Regions from separate parts of the Streptomyces sp. NPDC046915 genome, predicted to be linked through region 3. Evidence: riboswitches for the same ligand, from Rfam matches in the RefSeq annotation. Region 3 holds a riboswitch; each other region holds the start of a gene.

Region 1 (4,355 bases), on a different contig from region 3:
GATGAGCCGCCAGAGCGCGTCCGTGTCCGCGTGCTGTTCGATCAGGTCGCCGAGCCGGTCGAGCTGCTCCTCGCGCAGCGCGGCGAAGGAGGTGTCGTCGGCGGGCACGAAGCGGCGGCCCGCGGCGGCGGCCACCTCGCGCAGGAAGGCCCGCCGGAAGCCGTCCGACTCCAGTGAGCCGTGCCAGTGCGTGCCCCAGGTCTGGCCGACCCGGCAGCCGTCCAGGAAGGGAACCCCTCCTGTCACGTCGGCGACCCCGTGATGGATCTCGTACCCCTCGACCCGCTCGCCGAGGGCCTCGCCCACCGGCCGGGTGAGGGTCTTCTCGCGGGCGAACCGCACCCGCACGGGGAGGACTCCGAGGCCTGGTACGTGGCCGCGCCGGCTCTCGACCTCGTCCTCGATGTGCTCGCCGAGGATCTGGAACCCGCCGCAGATGCCGAGCACGGGCCGCCGGTCGGCGGCCCTGCGGACGAGGGCCTCGGCCAGCCCCCGCTCCCGCAGCCACTGAAGTGCCCGGACCGTCCCCCGGGTCCCCGGGATCACCACGAGGTCGGCGTCGGCCAGTTCCTCGGGCCGGTCCACGAACCGCACGACGACGCCCGGTTCGGCCGCCAGCGCGTCCACGTCCGTGAAGTTGGACATCAGCGGGATCGCGCACACGGCGACCCGCAGCACGTCCTCGCCGACGGGCGGGGCGGTGTTCGACTCGCGGACCGTTCCGCGCAGCGAGACCCGCAGCCCGTCCTCCTCGTCGATGCCGAGCCCGTGCCGGAAGGGCAGCACGCCGTACGTCCGCCGCCCGGTGAGGCCGTGCAGCATGTCGAGGCCGGGTTCCAGCAGGGAGACGTCGCCGCGGAACTTGTTGACGAGGAACCCGGCGACGAGTTCCTGGTCCTCGGGGGAGAGCAGGGCGACGGTCCCGAAGAAGGAGGCGAAGACGCCCCCGCGGTCGATGTCGCCGACGACGAGCACGGGCAGCCGCGCGTTCCTCGCGATCCCCATGTTCACGATGTCGGTCCGCCGCAGATTGATCTCGGCGGGCGAGCCGGCCCCCTCACAGATCACCGCGTCATACGTGCCCCGCAACTCCTCCAGGCACTCCAGCACGGTCCCCAGCAATCGCTGTTGCCGCCCGCCGTGGTACCCGCGCGCGCTCAGCTCGCCCACGGGCTTGCCCAGCAGCACCACTTGACTGCTCTGTTCCCCGCCGGGCTTGAGCAGCACGGGATTCATCAGCGCGGTCGGCTCGACGCGGCACGCCTGCGCCTGCATGGCCTGCGCCCGCCCGATCTCCGCGCCCTGGCGCGTCACGAACGAGTTGAGGGACATGTTCTGCGCCTTGAAGGGCGCGACCTTGACCCCCTGCCGCACCAGCCAGCGGCAGATGCCGGCCGTGACGACGCTCTTGCCCGCGTCGGAGGTGGTGCCGGCGACGAGGAGACCCCCGCTCATTTCCCACGTCCCTTCACGACGATGCGCGCGGCGACGCCGACGCCGAGCGCGAGCAGGCCGACGCGCTTCGAGAGCCGTACGGCGCGTTCGATGTCGGGTACGGCGACGGCTCGTCCCTCCTGGTTCAGCACCGGTCGGTGTTCCACCCGCCCGCCGTACGACAGCGTCCCGCCCAGCCGCACGCCGAGCGCGCCCGCGAACGACGCCTCCACGGGACCGGCGTTGGGGCTCGGATGCCTGTCCGCGTCGGCGCGCCAGGCCCGTACGGCACCGCGGGGGTCGTCCCCGGCCGCGGCGGCCAGTACGGCGGTCAGCCGTGCCCCCGGCCAGCCCGCGAGGTCGTCGAGCCGGGCCGAGGCCCACCCGTACCGCCGGTACCTGGGCGACTTGTGCCCGACCATGGCGTCGAGGGTGTTGACGGCCCGGAAGCCCAGCAGCCCGGGAACCCCGCCCACGGCTCCCCACACCAGGGCGCCCACCACCGCGTCGGAGGTGTTCTCGGCGACGGACTCCACGACGGCACGGGCGATCCCGTCGGCGTCGAGCGTCTGCGGGTCCCTGCCGCACAGGTGCGGCAGCCGCGCCCGGGCAGCCTCGACGTCCCCGGCCTGAAGGGCACGCCCGATGCCACGGGCCTCGCGCGCGAGGGAGGTTCCGCCCACGACGGCCCAGGTGGCGGCGGCGGTCAGCGCGACGGAGGCGGCACGGGAGGGACGTACGGCCGCGGCGGCGACGGCTCCCAGCCCGACGGCACCGCCCACGCACACCGCGGTGTGCAGCGCGCCCCACCCCCGGTGGTCCCGCCACAGCACCCGCTCCACGGCACCGGCGGCCCGCCCGAACGTGGCCACCGGATGCCCGCGTCGCGGATCACCGAGCAGCTGGTCGCCGAGGAGGCCGGCGGCGGCGCCGTACGCGAAGACGCGATCGGCACGCATCGGCTCAGCCGGCCGTGGGGTCGGGCTGCGACCTGGTGCTGAACCTCGAACGGCAGGCGAGCATGGCGATATGTCCTCACTCAGGGTGTCCGCGCCCTGGTTCGACGAGACCGGCGGTGGGAGTTCCTGGCTCCCGGGGCTACCTACCCCGGTGACAGTGGCGGGACCGCGCCGGATTCACACCGGCTTCCTCCCTTGCCGCCGTACATGGCCCCGGAAGTCCACCACGGCCCCGGAAGGGCCGTCAACTTGCTGTTGACCTGCATCGGGAGAGTGTGCTGAGGCCCACATCGAGGTCCGGGCGACGGCGGGGCGGCATACGAAAAGGCTCCTCCCCGAAGCCTTCGAAATCTTCGAAGTCGTCGGGGAGGAGCCTGTGAGGCCTCGGTCAGGCCTTGTTCATGATCAGGTAGATCCCGTAGGCCACCGCTGCCGCGCATCCCGCGAAGCACACGTACGCGCCGGCGACGGCCAGCGCCGCCGAGTCGCCCTGCGCGACGGCGCGTTCGCGTCGCGACAGGCCCTGGACGCCCAGGGTGAAGAGGGCCACCAGGCCGACGGTGACCGCGAGACTGACGCCGAAGACGGAGCCGAGGGCTGCCCAGTCGATCTTCATAACAGAGCTGCTTTCTTGGTGCCCGGGTGCCCGGGATCAGACGGCGGCGGCCGGCGGGGTCGCCGGGTCGGCGGCGACGGGTGCCGCGGGGGACGGGATCGTGGCCGACAGGTCCTCGGCCACCACACCCACCGGGGGCGGGGTGACGACGGCGATCGCGGTGGTGACCACGCCGGCCGGCTCCTCGGTCTCGTTGACGTTGGTCGCGTCGACCACCTCGCGGCGGGAGAGCTTCCAGATCGCGGCGCTGGAGGCCACGAGGAAGACCGCCACCAGCGCGGTGCCCCAGTCGCCGAGGTCCGTGACCGTCTCGGCGAGCGCGCCGACCAGCGCGGCGGCCGGGAGGGTCAGCGCCCAGGCGACGAACATGCGGGTCGCCGTGGACCAGCGGACCACGCCGCCCTTGCGCCCCAGACCCGCGCCCATCACGGAGCCGGAGACGACGTGGGTGGTGGAGAGGGAGAAGCCGAGGTGGGAGGAGGCGAGGATGGCGGTCGCGGCGCTCGTCTGGGCCGCGAAGCCCTGCCGCGGCTCCAGTTCGGTCAGGCCCTTGCCCATGGTGCGGATGATGCGCCAGCCGCCGATGTAGGTGCCGAGTGCGATGGCCATGCCCGCGGAGAGGATCACCCAGGTGGGAGGGTTGGAGCCGGGGGCGATGGAACCGCCGGCGATCAGCGCGAGGGTGATGATGCCCATCGTCTTCTGCGCGTCGTTGGTGCCGTGGGCGAGGGAGACCAGACCGGCCGAGGCGATCTGGCCGGCGCGGTAGCCCCTGCGGGTGGCCTCGCCCTCGGCGTCCTTGCCGATGCCGTAGGAGAACCGGGTGGCGAGCATCGCCGCGATGCCGGCGACGACCGGTGCGGCGACCGCCGGGAGCAGCACCTTGGTGACGAGCACGTCACCGTGGACGGCACCGAAGCCCGCGGAGGCGACGGTGGCGCCGATCAGGCCGCCCATGAGGGCGTGCGAGGAACTGGAGGGCAGCCCCACCAGCCAGGTCAGCAGGTTCCAGAGGATCGCGCCGACCAGGGCGGCGAATATGACCTCGGGACGTATGCCGTTCTCGTCGACGAGACCCTTGGAGATCGTGTTGGCGACCTCCACGGACAGGAAGGCACCCACAAGGTTGAGCACGGCGGACATGGCCACCGCGACCTTGGGCTTGAGCGCGCCGGTCGAGATGGTGGTGGCCATCGCGTTGGCGGTGTCGTGGAAACCGTTCGTGAAATCGAACGCGAGTGCGGTTACGACCACAATCGCGAGGATCAGCGAGAAGCTTTCCATTTACCCAGGCATTCTTTCGAGCGTCATTGGCTGGTTGACCGTAGGCAACCTGAGTGAACGGA
Region 2 (4,355 bases), on a different contig from region 3:
GAGCGTGCTGATGTGCCCTTGGGTCTTCGGCACGAGGTCGGACACGGACGACAGTCGCACGTCGGCCAGGATCGCCGTGTACGTCCCGGGCCTGCCGGAGAAGGGCACGCCGAGCAGCTTCCTGACCGTGCTGTGCCCGCCGTCGCAGGCCGCCAGGCAGCGGGCCTCGATCCGCCGGTCGCCCGCGGTCACGACCACGCCGTCCTCGGACTGCTCCACGGCCGTCAACGGGGTGTCGCGCAGCACCTCGACCCCCAGCTCCGTGGCCCGCTGCTCCAGCACTTCCTCGATCTCCCACTGCGGGATCGAGAGTGGGTAGGGGTGCGCGGTGTCCCAGGCCGTGCAGTCCAGCGGCACGGGCAGTAACGCGAAGTGCCCGCCCACCGGCTCGCGTGCCATTGCCCTGGCCCGCATCGGGTCCAGCAGGCCGCGCAGCTCCAGCAGTTCCTGGGTGCGCGGCTGGATCGCCCCGCCCTTGATCTGCTCGACCCGCTGCGGCAGACGCTCGACCACCAGGGTCCGCACGCCCGCCAGCGCCAGCTCGCAGGCCAGCGTAAGCCCGGTGGGTCCGGCACCCGCCACGATCACGTCGGTCATCGCTCCTCCTTGGACTCGACCGAGTGAAAATATACACCGAGTGCAAGAAGGATTCGAGTGCAATGAGAATCCGGATGCAAGAAGAATCCGGGTGCAGATATTTGGTACGGTGGGGGCATGACAGGGCTGCGTGAACGCAAACGCGCTCGGACCCATGCCGCCATCTCGGACGCGGCCATCGCGCTCTTCCTTGAGCACGGGTTCGACCAGGTGTCGGTGGCACAGGTGGCGGAGGCCGCCGAGGTGTCGAAGCGGACGGTGTTCGCCTACTTCGCCACCAAGGAGGAGCTCGTCATCCACCGCCTCGCCGACCACGAGACCGAGGCCGCCCGCGTGGTGCGCGCCCGGCCGTCGGCCGTCGGGCCGCTGTCAGCCCTCCGCGACCACTTCATGGCGGGCCTGCGCGACCGCGACCCGATCACCGGCCTCAACGACGTCCCGCAGATCCTGGCGCTGACCCGGATGATCCTTCGGACCCCGGCGCTGCGCACGAGCATGGTCCGTTTCGACGAGGGGGCGCAACGCGCGCTCGCGGAGGCGCTGCGGGACACCACCGAGGTCCCCGCCCTGACCGCGCGCCTCGCGGCGAGCCAGATGGTGGGTACGCAGAGGCTGCTGTCCATGGACAACTTCCAGGCGGTGGCCGGCGGCCGGTCCGCCGACGACCGCTACCCGGAGGCGGTCGCCGACGCCGAACACGCCTTCACGCTGCTGTCCGAGGGGCTGGCCGCGTACGTGTAGCCGGCGGCGGACCCTGCGGGCCTGTCCGGTCAGCACACCTGGTCGGTGTCGGCCTGTGCCGGTGCCTGTGCCTGTGCCTGTGCCTGTGCCGGTGCCTGTGCCTGTGCCTGTGCCGTCCAGCGTTCCTCGACCCTGGCCAGCTTCCAGTACGCCAGTGCCGCCGCCCACACCACCACGAACAGGCCGACGATGAGGTAGCCGACGTTGCCGAGTTCGAGGCCGAGGAGTTCCATCGTGGCGATGACGAAGGCGACGGCGATGGACAGGCCGGTGATGGTGAGGTTGTAGAAGACCTTGCGCACCGGGTTCGAGAACGCCCACTGGTAGGCGAAGTTCATGAACGTGCCGTCGAGGGTGTCGAACAGGCTCATGCCGGCCGCGAACAGCAGGGGCAGGCAGAGGATCGCGTACCAGGGCAGTCCCGCCGCCGCGCCCGAGCCGGCCATCACCATCAGCGTGACCTCGGTCGCCGTGTCGAAGCCGAGGCCGAAGAGGAAGCCCAGCGGGAACATCTGGCCGGGCCGGGTGATGGACCTGGTGAGGCGGCCGAGGAGGCGGTTCATGAAGCCGCGGGAGTCGAGGTGCTGTTCGAGCTCCTTCTCGTCGTACGAACCCGCCCGCATCGCCCTGAAGACGCGCAGGATGCCGACGAGGGCGACGAGGTTGAGCGCGGCCACGAGATAGAGGAACGTGGCCGAGATCGTCGTACCCATGAAGCCCAGCACCTGGTGGGTGCGGGAGTTCTCGTTCATCACCCGGCCCGCCAGCTGGGTGCCGCCGGCGATCATCGCGGCCAGCACGACCACGACGCTGGAGTGCCCGAGCGCGAACCAGAAGCCCACCGAGACCGGCCGCTTGCCGTCGGCCATCAGCTTGCGGGTGGTGTTGTCGATCGCGGCGATGTGGTCGGCGTCGAAGGCGTGCCGCATGCCGAGGGTGTAGGCGGTGACGCCGAGCCCGATGCCGAAGGCCTTGGAGCCGACCTCGTAGTGACCGGGGGCGACGAGGAGGAACAGGATGCCGAAGGCGACGACGTGGAGGGCGGCGATCACACCCATCAGCCCGGCTGTCTTGACGGTGTCCTCGCGCCGCCAGCGGAAGGAGGCGGCCTTGGTCTCGGGCACGGTCTCGGGCAGGGTCATCCGGTTTCACGCTCCAGCACCTCGTGGATCACTTCGTGAGCTGCCGTGGCCGGTCTCCTGGCTTTCGGGTCATGCGTCCGCCGTCCCTGCCTTCCCGGTCGTACGACCAGTGGCCCGGCGGGTGCCGGACGGGACGGGAACTCCCCGATTCACAGTGGCGAGGGCCGCGTCGACATCGCATCGACTTCCCGAGCACCACGGCCCGCCCACCGTAGGGGCGCGGGCGGTCGTCTGCATAGCTGCGTACCTGCGCAGGTATGGAAGATCACAGAAGGGCGCCTGCGAACATGGCGGTATGCATCTCGTGCCTGCCGACCGCGCGGACCGTCGCACCATCGACGGTCACCGGGTGTGCGACGCCATCGCCGCGATCGGCGAACCCGGCCATGTGCGCGCCTGGGCCGACCGCTTCTCCCTGCTCGCCGACGCCAAGCGGCTCGCTCTGCTGCTCGCCCTGCACCGCACCGGCCCGCTCGCCGTGTCCGACCTGGCGATCGCCACCGGAATGAACGACCCCGCGGTGTCGCAGGCGCTCAGGCTGCTGCGGGCCGCGGGGGTCGTGGAGGGCGAGAAGGAGGGACGGGTGGTCAGGTACCGGGTGGTGGACACGGAGGTTCAGGGCTTGCTCAAGCACTGCACGGCCGACGGAGACTGAGCGGCCCCGGCCCCCTGGAAGGGTCAGCCGCGTGCGGTCCGCTTGCGGCGCGTCGCGACGACGATGGCCGCGCCGCCCGCGAGGAGCACCGCCGCGCCTCCGGCGAGGATGCCGGAGCTGCTGCCGCCACCGGTCTCGGCGAGGTCGCCGCCGCCACCGTCGGGCGTCGGGGCCGCGGCCGGGGTGGACTCGGAGGCGGACGGGGTCGGCGTGCCGGTGGACTTCGACTCCGAGGCGCTCGGGGTCGGGGTGTCGCTGCCCTTGGCCGGCGTCGACGGCTGGGCCGGGGCGGACTCCGGCGCCGAGGGGGTCGGCGTGGCGGACTCGGTGGAGGCGCACTCCTTCGTGCCGCCGTTCCAGGCCGCGATCAGCTTGTCCTTGATGACCGGGTGATCCGGGCCCTTGGGCAGGTCGCCGTGCTCGAAGCCGTCCTTGGCGTCGAGCTTGCCGTCGAACTTCACCGCGCCCCGGTACAGGTCGATCTGCGCGAAGCAGCCCGCGTCGGGCACCGCGATGTCGAGGGAGTCGGTCTGGCCCGGCTTGACGGTCACGGTGTCGAAGTCGACGAAGACCTGCTCGCCGGAGGTGTTGAAGGAGGCACCGTGGGCGAGGTAGGAGGCCAGCGAGGCGGTGCAGGTGGAGGCGTCACCGGCGGTGCGGACCTTGACGTGGACCTTGCCGTCCTCGGTGGGCTTGAGGTTCTGGTCGTCGACCTTCACCGAGTCGTAGAAGCTGGTGCCGTCGAGCGAGAACTGGCAGCGGTCGGTACCGGTCTCCGTGCCCGCGCCCGTCCCCGGCTTGTAGGTGCCGCCGGACTTCCAGCCGTCGCCGCCGGGCGCGTCGTTGGCCAGAGCCGCGGAGGCGGCGGCGACGGAGGCCGCGCAGAGGGCGAGCGTCGCGACGCCCGTCCCCAGCAGGCGGCGCGTGGTGGCACGGCTCGCTATGGACATGTGTATCCCATCAGGAGTTCTGAGAGTGCTTCAGGCAGCGCGAAGCGGACCGCGGCAGGCCGAAGCAGGTCGAAGACACCGGGCCCATCGGTCACATGCGCCACAGCGTGTGCACATGGTGGGTCGACCGGCAGAACCCTGTCAACCTGCGCTGTAGCAAGGGGAGTTCGGCGCTCAACACAACTTCGCCACACTGGGAATGATCTACTCCGCAGAGTGTGAAGGTTCGCTTTCCCGGCAATGTGGACAGGCTCTCCCCTGTCGTCCTTT
Region 3 (4,355 bases):
CGGCCACCCGCTCCCAGGGGATGTCCTCCTCGGCCTGGGACAGCAGCCGGCGCGCGGCGGTGGGCAGGCCGGCCGGGTAGTGCACGTCGAGGGTCTGGTAGTAGATGTGGCCGATCTCGTGCCCGGCGATCACGAACTTGTGCGCGCCGGGCGCGCGGTCCTCGACCACGACGATGTACTCGTCGTCCTTGGCGAAGGTGACCCCGGAGACGTCCAGTTCCGGCGGGAAGGCGACGAACTTGAGCCGGACGGGACGGTCCAGCTGCGGGCTGAGCGTGTCGCACACGGCGTGCAGGAACGCCTCGGGCTCGGTCGGCGGGGTCAGGGTGCGGGCGGTGTCGCGGACGAGCTGGGCGAGGAAGCGCTTCGGCGATCTTTTCCGGCTCACTGACCGTCCTTCGTGATGTCCGCGCTCGCGTACGTGTCCTCGGAGGTGATGATCATCTCCGCCAGGTCGGCGAGCGTGGCGAGCTGACGGGGATTCATCCGCGGGGCGCGCATGGCCAGTCGTACCAGTCCGCTCTCGCGCAGCCGCAGCAGCGGGTCGGCCTGCGCCTCCAGGCTCTGGAGCACCGGCTGGAGCGCCTCGTACAGGGCCTCCGGCTCGTCCGCGGTGAAGTATCCGGCCGGGAGGCCGAAGAACCTGCGCAGCCGGTCGGTGTGTTCCAGGCTCGGCATGCCGCTCTTGCGCCACTCGCTCAGCCACTGCCGGCTGGTGCCCGCGATCCTGGCCAGTTCGTCCAGCGCGTAGCGCTTGCCGTCCGGCCGGCGCCGGGTCTCGCGGATGAAGTCGAGCCGCTGCCGCACCCGTTCGGCCAGCCCGGTCTCGGGTGCGGTGCCGCCCCCGAGCAACCGGGCGACCACCTCGGCGGGGATGCCGGTGCGGTACGAGAGGTCGGTCACGTCCAGGACCTCGGGCAGCCGGCCCGGCCGTTCGGTCAGCTCCCCGAGCCGTTCGAGCAGGCCGGCGAGCGGGGCGTGGGCGTCACTCACCGAGGTCCCCCCTGGGCATGTCGTCGGTTCCGTGGCTGAGTTGACGCGAGGCTACCGGGTCGCCCGCCGGTCGAGAAGTGATGTCAATGACAGCTGCTGAATTAGGCAGCAATCGTTGACAGTTGAGGTCCGGTCGGGACAGGATCATGACGCCACCCGGCCCCGGCCCCGGGTGCCGCCTATGGGGGAGCGGCATCGGGGGTCGGGACACCCTGGGCATCCCTGGGCATCCCGGGACACCCCGGGGCAGCCCTGGTCGTCAGCGGGTGAGCGTCCGCACCAACTCCACGGTCCCCCCGAGGAGTTCGACCTCCCTGGCACTCATCGTCGGATTGGCCGCGCGCCGCCGCCATGCCTCGGTCAGTCCCGTCTCCGTCAGGTCGGACGGGACGGCGGCCTGGGCGAGGATCACCGCGGACATGCCCCAGTCGAGGCCGGGCGGACCGTCCTCGGTGTTGCTCCAGTCGATGCCCCGGGGACCGTCCGGGGTGAGGATCACGTTGTCGGGGTGCAGGTCCAGATGGAGGACGCGGGCACCGGGGCCGGCGGAGTCCCGGGCGGGAACGGCGTGCAGCAGCCGCAGCAGCCGGGCGAGTTCGGCGCCCGCCTCGGCCGGGCCCAGCGAGCCGTCCAGGAGGGCGGCGAGCATCGTCGGCCCGGACAGCCGCTCCATCACCAGGTCGGTGCGCGAGCCGGACGGCCGCACCCGGGGCACCGGGTAACCGTGTTCGCGCACGTACGTCATCACCGCCCCTTCGGCGGCGGCGTCCCCCCGCCCCTCCCGGTCGCGGCGCAGCACCCACGCCTCGTCGATCTCGTACACGTCGGCTGTCCGGCCGGAACCCAGCAGTCTCCCCGTCGACGGCATGGCGCGACCCTGACCACCTCGCCTGTGCCCCTGGCGCGCAGCCGCCTCCCAGCCGCTGTCTACCGCCGGGTAGAGTGTCCGGGCGTCATCACACCCGTACGGGGCGAAGCCGGTGCAATTCCGGCGCTGACCCGCAACCGTGAGCCGTTTCAACGACGGTGAGCCGGACCGCCACGCACGGGAAGTTGACCGGCTCACGTGCGCGGCGGCCCGCCGTGCGCGGCACCGTCGAGGTCTACGGGGCCGAGCCGCGCGGGGTGTCCCCGTGCTGCCCGTGCTCCCCCGCAGGGAGAGGCAGAAGCCGCCAATGAACGTCCGCCGCAGTGCCGCGGTACTCGCCGCCATCGGCGTCATAGCCGCAGCCGCGCCCGCCATGGCCGCGTCGCCGTCGCCCTCCCCGTCGAAGGCGCTCCCGTCCGGGCTGTACGGCAGCGCGGACCCGAAGTACGACGGCGTGTGGCGGCAGTCCCTCGCGCTGCTCGCCCAGCGCACGGTCGGTGTCCGGCCCGCCGCCGAGGCCGTCGACTGGCTGGTCGGGCAGCAGTGCGCCAACGGCGGCTTCGCGGCCTACCGCCCGGACCCCGGCAAGACGTGCGAGGCGACCGGCGCCCAGGCCGACACCAACAGCACGGCCGCCGCCGTACAGGCCCTGCACGCGCTCGGCGAGCACGACGGCGAGGTCCACAAGGCCGTCGTCTGGCTGAAGATGATGCAGAACAAGGACGGCGGCTGGAGTTACACGCCGGGCTCGCCCAGCGACACCAACTCCACCTCCGTCGTCATCGGCGCGCTCGCGGCGGCCGGGGAGCAGCCGCTCCAGCTCCGTACCGAGGGCAGGACCCCGGCCGAACTGCTCGCCAAGTGGTCCATCCCCTGCGACGAGGACGGCGGCGGCGCCCTCGCCTACCAGCCGGACAAGAAGGGCGAACTGGCGGCCAACGCCGACGCGACGGCCGCCGGGGTGCTGGGCGCGCTCGGCAAGGGCTTCGTGACGACGGCCGGGAAGGCGGTGGAGGAGGGCAACGCCTGCGCCGACTCGGGCAAGCCGCTCACCCCGCGGGAGATCGCCCGCAACGGCGCCGCATATCTGGCGGACGAGATGCACGACACCGCCCACCTCACCTCGGCGCTCCCCGGCGCCAAGGACCAGCCCGACTACGGCAACACCGCGGACGCGGTCGTCGCGCTGGCCGCCCAGGGCCGGATGAGGCAGGCGCGGGAGCCGTACGCCTGGCTGGTGACGAACTCCGCGCGGTGGGCGAAGCAGAGCGGCCCCGCCGCCTACGCCCAGCTGATCCTCGCCGCGCACGCGATGGGCGCCGACCCGCACGACTCCGGCGGCACGGACCTCGTGAAGGCGCTCGACGCGACCGGACCGGCGCCGCAGACGGCTCGGGCGACCGGCGCTGAGACCGAGCGGGCCGAGCACGACTCGGGGACGAAGGCGACGAAGGTGTGGTGGATCGTCGGCACCGGCCTCGTCGCGGGCATCGGCATCGGCTTCCTGCTCAGCGGCCGCCGCAGGAAGCAGCAGCCGTGACCGTCGTCCGCCGTGCCGGGGCGGTACTCCTGGCCGCGTTCCTGTGCGTGGTGTCGGCCGGGCAGGCCCAGGCCACCGGCTACCGCTACTGGTCCTTCTGGGAGCGCACCGGCGGCCACTGGACGTACGCCACGCAGGGCCCGTCGACCGCGCGTCCCGCCGACGGCGACGTCCAGGGCTTCCGCTTCGCGGTGAGCGAGGACTCCGCCAGTGCGACGCGGCCGCGCGGCACCGCGGACTTCGACGCGATCTGCGCCAAGACGCCCGCGCGGGACGGCAAGAAGCGCATCGCCCTGGTCCTCGACTTCGGCACGGCCGCCGACGCCCCCTCCGACGAGACCCCGCCCGGCCGCCGGACGGTCTGCGCGGCGGTCCCGGCCGACGGGACGACGGCGGACGCGCTGGCCGCCGTGGCCGGACCGCTCCGCTACGACACCAACGCGCTGCTGTGTGCGATCGACGGGTATCCGCGGAAGGGGTGCGGGGAGCAGGTGGCGGCCGGGAAACAGGCCGAGAAGCCGGGCGAGGAGCCAGACGGGAATCCGGCCGGGAGCAAGCCGTCGCACGGCTCCTCGCACGGCCCGTCGGTGGGCCTGCCGGTGGGAGTGGGTGTGGTCGTGCTGCTGGGCGCGGCGGCGATATGGCGGGCTCGGCGCCGTGGCCGCGCGTAGCGTCACCGCCCTGCACCCCGGTGCCTGGTGGCTGTGGTCCATAGGCCTGGGCACCGCGGCCACCCGCACCACCAACCCCCTCCTCCTCGCCCTCCTCGTCACGGCTTCCGCGTACGTGGTGGCCACCCACCGCGGCGCCGCCCCCTGGGCCCGTTCCTACGGCGCCTTCGCCAAGCTCGCCCTCGCCGTCCTCCTCATCCGCCTCACCTTCGCGGTGGTGCTCGGCTCCCCCGTCCCCGGCACGCACGTGCTCGTCACCCTCCCCGAAGTCCCGCTCCCCCAC

Evidence for each region. Region 3 has a riboswitch for cobalamin ahead of ABZ915_RS32140 (prenyltransferase/squalene oxidase repeat-containing protein). Riboswitches for the same ligand answer to the same signal wherever they lie in the genome.
Region 1: it holds a riboswitch for cobalamin, as region 3 does, so the genes downstream of both, ABZ915_RS42275 (cobalamin biosynthesis protein) here and ABZ915_RS32140 (prenyltransferase/squalene oxidase repeat-containing protein) in region 3, are expected to answer to the same signal.
Region 2: it holds a riboswitch for cobalamin, as region 3 does, so the genes downstream of both, ABZ915_RS09580 (HoxN/HupN/NixA family nickel/cobalt transporter) here and ABZ915_RS32140 (prenyltransferase/squalene oxidase repeat-containing protein) in region 3, are expected to answer to the same signal.

The regions. Positions count from the first base shown of each region.
Region 1 covers NZ_JBEYXB010000027.1:60,397-64,751, reverse strand. Annotated here, with positions in the region: gene ABZ915_RS42280 (cobyric acid synthase) at 1-1,455, opposite strand, end outside; gene ABZ915_RS42275 (cobalamin biosynthesis protein) at 1,452-2,393, opposite strand; cobalamin riboswitch at 2,494-2,634, opposite strand; gene ABZ915_RS42270 (hypothetical protein) at 2,782-3,009, opposite strand; gene ABZ915_RS42265 (inorganic phosphate transporter) at 3,046-4,293, opposite strand.
Region 2 covers NZ_JBEYXB010000003.1:307,390-311,744, reverse strand. Annotated here, with positions in the region: gene ABZ915_RS09590 (FAD-dependent monooxygenase) at 1-597, opposite strand, end outside; gene ABZ915_RS09585 (helix-turn-helix domain-containing protein) at 715-1,338, shown strand; gene ABZ915_RS09580 (HoxN/HupN/NixA family nickel/cobalt transporter) at 1,368-2,480, opposite strand; cobalamin riboswitch at 2,510-2,695, opposite strand; gene ABZ915_RS09575 (metalloregulator ArsR/SmtB family transcription factor) at 2,776-3,135, shown strand; gene ABZ915_RS09570 (LAETG motif-containing sortase-dependent surface protein) at 3,159-4,085, opposite strand.
Region 3 covers NZ_JBEYXB010000014.1:174,007-178,361, forward strand. Annotated here, with positions in the region: gene ABZ915_RS32125 (hypothetical protein) at 1-388, opposite strand, end outside; gene ABZ915_RS32130 (XRE family transcriptional regulator) at 385-993, opposite strand; gene ABZ915_RS32135 (phosphotransferase) at 1,253-1,861, opposite strand; cobalamin riboswitch at 1,919-2,055, shown strand; gene ABZ915_RS32140 (prenyltransferase/squalene oxidase repeat-containing protein) at 2,169-3,401, shown strand; gene ABZ915_RS32145 (SCO2322 family protein) at 3,398-4,072, shown strand; gene ABZ915_RS32150 (energy-coupling factor transporter transmembrane component T) at 4,059-4,355, shown strand, end outside.